DNA from 2 places in the Pantoea phytostimulans genome. Region 1 is predicted to be linked to the other one. Evidence: predicted binding sites of a transcription regulator. Region 1 holds the regulator's gene; the other holds the start of a gene.

Evidence for each region. The regulator PhoB, encoded in region 1, activates phosphate uptake and scavenging genes when phosphate is short. The targets are predictions, from matches to a motif close to CTGTCATAAAACTGNCNNAT.
Region 2: a site for PhoB is predicted at 1,491-1,510, ahead of pstS (phosphate ABC transporter substrate-binding protein PstS). Genes of this name have one in related genera too.

What each region holds. Positions count from the first base shown of each region.
Region 1 covers NZ_CP173698.1:81,945-85,097, forward strand. The annotation lists gene sbcD (exonuclease subunit SbcD) at 1-478, opposite strand, end outside; gene phoB (phosphate response regulator transcription factor PhoB) at 814-1,503, shown strand; gene phoR (phosphate regulon sensor histidine kinase PhoR) at 1,518-2,831, shown strand; gene ACF2G4_RS00410 (PstS family phosphate ABC transporter substrate-binding protein) at 2,850-3,153, shown strand, end outside.
Region 2 covers NZ_CP173698.1:3,089,333-3,092,485, forward strand. The annotation lists gene glmS (glutamine--fructose-6-phosphate transaminase (isomerizing)) at 1-1,451, shown strand, start outside; gene pstS (phosphate ABC transporter substrate-binding protein PstS) at 1,617-2,660, shown strand; gene pstC (phosphate ABC transporter permease PstC) at 2,748-3,153, shown strand, end outside.

The sequences.
Region 1 (3,153 bases):
GGGCGGAAATAGCGTCCAGCAGGTTAACCTGTTTTTCGCGGCCTGATTGACCTGCACGGCTGCGCATGATGTCACGCGGACGCAGATAGGGAATGGCGCACAGCAGCGCGCCCGGTTCGCCCTTACGGTTGTTCAGCACCAGCACTTCGTCAACCGGTGTCGCAATAACGCGGGTATTCAGGCAGGCAAGCAGCTCGCGTGACTCATTCAGTGTGGCCACCGAATCGTGATTACCTGCCAATATCACTAACTGGCAGCCGCTGGGCTGTAGCGCCACCACAAAGCGGTTAAACATTTCACGTGCATAGCTTGGCGGTGTACCGGTATCAAACAAGTCACCGGCGACGATCAAGGCATCGACCTGATGTTGCTCAATCTGTGCCAGTAGCCATTCAAGGAAAGCCTGATGCTCAGCTGCCCGGCTTTTATTGTAAAAGAACTGCCCCAAATGCCAGTCCGCGGTATGAATGATGCGCATAGAACTCCCTGCTAAAACCAAATGCCCGGCGATTATACCTCATACTTCAAGCTGCAGATGCGTTGGCTGCGCGTGCGTGCTCCGGGCTCTTATCCGCTTGCCGCCTCCCTGCAGCTCGAATTATTTCGGCTATCAATTTATAAATGCTGCCTGCTTAAATAAATTTTCACGTCTGGCCTCAGCGCTTAACGCAAATCATAAAATGTTATGTCGCTGTCAACGTTCGGTATTAAAGCCTGATTTAACAGGGTATGTTTTTCATAAAAGTGTCACAAAACTGACGCATAATGGCGCCGCGAACATCAGTGACAGCCGTCATATCAGCAGGAGTAATAATGGCTAAGCGCATTTTGGTTGTGGAAGACGAAGCCCCAATCCGTGAAATGTTGTGTTTTGTTCTGGAGCAGAACGATTATCAGCCAATCGAGGCGGAAGATTATGACAGCGCGGTCGGTAAACTGATTGAACCCTGGCCCGATTTGATTCTGTTGGACTGGATGTTACCCGGCGGCAGCGGTATTCAGTTTATCAAGCACCTTAAACGCGAAGCGATGACGCGTGATATTCCGGTGATGATGCTGACCGCTCGAGGCGAAGAAGAAGACCGCGTGCGCGGTCTGGAAGTGGGCGCGGATGACTACATCACCAAGCCGTTTTCACCGAAAGAGTTAATGGCACGTATTAAAGCGGTGATGCGCCGTATTTCACCGATGGCGGTGGAAGAGGTGATTGAGATTCAGGGCTTGAGTCTGGATCCTTCCTCACATCGCGTAATGTCGGAAAGCACGCCGTTGGAAATGGGCCCGACCGAATATAAATTATTGCACTTCTTTATGACGCACCCGGAACGCGTGTACAGCCGTGAACAGCTGTTGAACCACGTTTGGGGCACCAATGTGTATGTCGAAGATCGTACCGTTGATGTGCATATTCGCCGTTTGCGCAAAGCGCTGGAACTCTCTGGCCACGATCGCATGGTTCAAACCGTTCGCGGAACAGGTTATCGTTTCTCTGCCCGCTACTAAACGGAGCCTTACCCGTGCTGGAACGCCTCTCCTGGAAGAGATTATTGTCGGAACTGGTGCTGGCGTCTTTGCCCGCGCTGATTCTTGGCCTGCTGTTCGGCTACTTGCCGTGGCTACTGCTGCTCAGCGTGTTGGGCGTATTGCTGTGGCATTTCCATAACCTGATGCGTTTATCGCATTGGTTATGGCTGGATCGCACCATGACGCCACCGACCGGGCGCGCCAGCTGGGAACCGTTGTTCTACGGTTTGTATCAAATGCAGCTGCGTAACCGGCGGCGGCGGCGAGAGCTAGGCAATCTGATCAAGCGTTTCCGCAGTGGGGCAGAGTCGCTACCGGACGCCGTTATTCTCACCACCGAAGAGGGCACCATTTTCTGGTGTAACGGCCTGGCGCAGCAGCATCTTGGCTTACGCTGGCCAGAAGATAATGGTCAGAACATCCTGAACCTGCTGCGTTATCCTGAATTCTCCCGCTATATTCGCCAGCGCGATTTTGATAAGCCGCTGACCCAAGTGCTGAATAATCAGCATCACATGGAATTCCGCGTCATGCCCTACAGCGAAGGGCAATGGCTGCTAGTGGCGCGTGATGTCACGCAAATGCACCAGTTGGAAGGGGCAAGGCGCAACTTCTTTGCCAATGTCAGCCATGAACTGCGCACGCCGTTAACGGTGCTGCAAGGGTATCTGGAGATGATGAACGATGCGGTGATGAACGAAAAGTCGCGGAGCAAAGCGCTGCACACGATGTCGGAGCAAACGCGCCGCATGGACAGTTTAGTGAAACAGCTTCTGACTTTGTCACGCATTGAAGCCGCACCCGCTATTGATCTAAAAGAGAAAGTCGATGTGCCAATGATGTTAAAGCTGCTGCAACATGAGGCTGAAACGCTGAGCGGCGGGCGGCATGAAATTCATTTCCATACCGATCCCCACTTGAAAGTCTTTGGCAACGATGAACAACTGCGCAGCGCCATTTCCAATCTGGTTTACAACGCCGTTAATCATACGCCGGAAGGCACACGCATTGATATCAGCTGGCTGCGCAGCCGGCAGGGCGCAATCTTTAAAGTCTGCGATAACGGGCCAGGTATCGCGCCAGAACATTTGCCGCGTCTGACCGAGCGTTTTTATCGGGTCGATAAAGCCCGCTCGCGAGCAACAGGCGGCAGCGGCTTGGGCTTAGCTATCGTTAAGCATGCGCTGAGCCACCAAAACGCGCGGCTGGAGATCACCAGTATTCCTCATCAGGAAACCTGCTTTACCTTTACGCTGGCACCGAGGTTGATTGTCAGCATCGGGATGCAGGAGAATGCAGTTCATTAACGGTTAATGGACGTCCTCATGCGTGCGCTTCTTTACTCTCTTCTTTTGTTGCTGCCTGCCATAACGCAGGCACAATCGATTACGCTTTCCGGCAATTTAAGCAGCGTAGGATCGGACACGCTGGGCTACCTGATGACATTGTGGGGCGAGGACTTTAGCCGTCAGGCACCGGGAGTCAATGTGCAGGTGCAGGCGTCCGGTTCTTCCACTGCACCCACCGCATTAGCCGCGGGTGCTGCTCAACTGGGCGCAATGAGCCGCCCAATGCAGGTAGATGAACGTCAGGCATTTGAAGCGCACTACGGTTATCCGCCACTGGCGG
Region 2 (3,153 bases), 980 kb from region 1:
TGGTGGCGCATCTGGTGCATTGGGAGCAGAAGCAGGGCGGATCGCTGCGTGAAGTGGTATTGCGTGTCATTCCTCAGCTGCGTGGTGCGTATGGCATGGTAATCATGGACAGCCGCGATCCCTCGCTGCTGGTGGCGGCTCGTTCGGGCAGTCCGCTGGTGATTGGACGTGGCGTGGGCGAAAACTTTATCGCCTCCGATCAGCTGGCGCTGCTGCCGGTAACGCGTCGCTTCATCTACCTGGAAGAGGGCGATATCGCTGAAGTGACTCGCCGCGACGTGACTATTCTTGATCGCGCAGGCCAGCAGGTCACGCGTGCAGAAATTGAATCGAACGTGCAATACGATGCGGGTGACAAAGGCATCTATCGCCACTATATGCAGAAAGAGATTTACGAGCAGCCAATGGCGATCAAAAACACCTTAACCGGTCGTTTTAGCCACGGAGAAGTTGATCTCAGCGAATTGGGCCCACAAGCCGAAACATTGCTGAGCCAGGTTGAGCATATCCAGATTATTGCCTGCGGCACGTCATACAACTCGGGGATGGTGTCGCGCTACTGGTTTGAGTCGCTGGCTAATATTCCTTGTGATGTGGAAATCGCCTCTGAATTTCGCTATCGCAAATCGGCGGTGCGCAAAAATAGCCTGCTGATCACCTTGTCACAGTCGGGTGAAACTGCCGACACGCTGGCCGCGCTGCGCCTGTCTAAAGAGCTGGGCTATCTCGGTTCGTTGGCGGTGTGCAACGTAGCGGGTTCATCGCTGGTGCGTGAATCTGATTTAGCGTTAATGACCAAAGCGGGCACTGAAATCGGTGTGGCATCGACCAAAGCGTTTACTACCCAGCTCGCTGTGCTGCTGATGCTGGTGGCAAAGCTGGGTCGCCTGAATGGCATGTCTGTTGAGACTGAACATGAAATTGTGCACGGTCTACAAGCGCTGCCAAGCCGCATTGAACAGATGCTGGCGCAGGATAAGCTGATTGAAAACCTGGCTGAAGGTTTCTCTGATAAACATCATGCGCTGTTCCTTGGCCGTGGCGATCAATACCCGATCGCGATGGAAGGGGCGCTGAAATTGAAAGAGATCTCCTATATTCATGCAGAAGCCTATGCGGCAGGTGAACTGAAACATGGCCCGCTGGCACTGATTGATGCGGATATGCCTGTGATTGTGGTCGCGCCGAACAATGAGCTGCTGGAAAAACTGAAGTCGAACATAGAGGAAGTTCGCGCACGCGGCGGTTTGCTGTATGTGTTTGCCGATCAAGATGCCGGTTTCAGCGACAGCGAAGGAATGAAGATCATTCCATTGCCGCATGTGGAAGAGGTGATTGCGCCAATCTTCTACACCGTGCCGCTCCAACTGCTCTCTTATCACGTCGCGTTGATCAAAGGCACCGACGTCGACCAACCGCGTAACCTGGCAAAATCGGTTACGGTGGAATAAAAAACGGGCCCCGATGTGGGCCCGCTTCATTTCTGCACGCTGTCATATAACTGTCATATTTCGTACATTTCACTGTAACCAAACTGTCCTATTTTCCCTCCAGCAGCAATCACAAAATCTTACTAAAACGGCTTTGAGCCTGAGATTAACTCCCCTGGAGGGAACATGACACTGATGCGTAGCACCGTAGCCCGAATCCTCGCCGCCACCTTCGCCGTAAGCGCGGTCTCTGCTTATGCAGCCACCGATCTGACGGGCGCAGGCGGGACGTTCCCGGCGCCGGTTTATGCCAAGTGGGCAGCAGAATATCAGCAAGCCACAGGTAGCAAAATCAACTATCAGGGTATTGGTTCTTCGGGTGGCGTGAAACAAATTATCGCCAAGACCGTGGATTTTGGTGCGTCAGATGCGCCAATGAAAGATGAAGATCTGCAAAAAAATGGCCTGTTCCAGTTTCCAACCGTGATCGGTGGTGTAGTGCTGGCGGTTAACCTGCCGGGCATCAAATCGGGCGAACTGACGCTGGATGGCAAAACCGTCGGCGACATCTATCTGGGCACCATTAAAAAGTGGAACGATCCGGCGATTACCAAGCTGAACCCAGGCGTCAAACTGCCAGAAACTAACATCAACGTGGTTCGCCGCGCTGACGGTTCCGGCACCTCATTCGTTTTCACCAGCTACCTGGCGAAAGTGAATGAAGAGTGGAACAGCAAAATTGGTAAAGGCAACACCGTTAACTGGCCGACCGGTTTAGGCGGAAAAGGTAACGATGGCGTGGCGGCGTTTGTACAGCGTCTGCCTGGTTCAATTGGTTACGTTGAATATGCCTATGCCAAACAGAACAACCTGACGTACACCAAGCTGATGGATGCCGATGGCAAAGCGGTTGCACCAAGCGAAACCAGCTTCAGCAATGCCGCGAAAGGCGCAGACTGGAGCAAATCTTTTGCCCAGGATCTGACGTTCCAGAAAGGCGACGACGCCTGGCCAATCTCTTCAACCACGTTCATTTTGCTGTACAAGGATCAGGCTAACGCTGACAAAGGTAGCGAAGTGCTGAAGTTCTTCGACTGGGCCTATAAAAATGGTGATAAAACCGCCACCAGCCTGGATTACGCCACCTTGCCAGACAGCGTGACTGAACAAATTCGCTCTGCCTGGAAAGCCAATATCAAAGACAGTTCTGGCAAAGCGCTTTACCAGTAAGTGAATGACCCTGATCGGACATCTGTTCGTTCAGACCTCATGGGCGGCGTTGAGCCGCCCTGATAACCTCTGAAGACTGAGACTTCTATGGCTGCAACGAAGCCGGCATTCAAAGCTCCAAGCAAGCAAGGCGACAAGATTTTCGGCGCGCTGGTAAAACTCTCCGCGATCATTGTGCTGTTGCTGATGGGCGGCATTATTGTCTCCCTGATTATCTCCTCCTGGCCAAGCATTCAGAAATTTGGTTTCTCATTTTTATGGACCAAAACCTGGGATGCGCCTAACGAACAATTTGGTGCGCTGGTACCGATCTACGGCACTATCGTTACCTCTGTCATCGCCTTGGTCATCGCGGTACCGGTGAGTTTTGGTATTGCGCTGTTCCTGACTGAACTCTCTCCGAACTGGTTACGTCGCCCGCTCGGTACTGCCATCGAATTGCTGGCGGCCATTCCAAGTATCGTTTACGGCATGTGGGGCCTGTTTGTTTTCG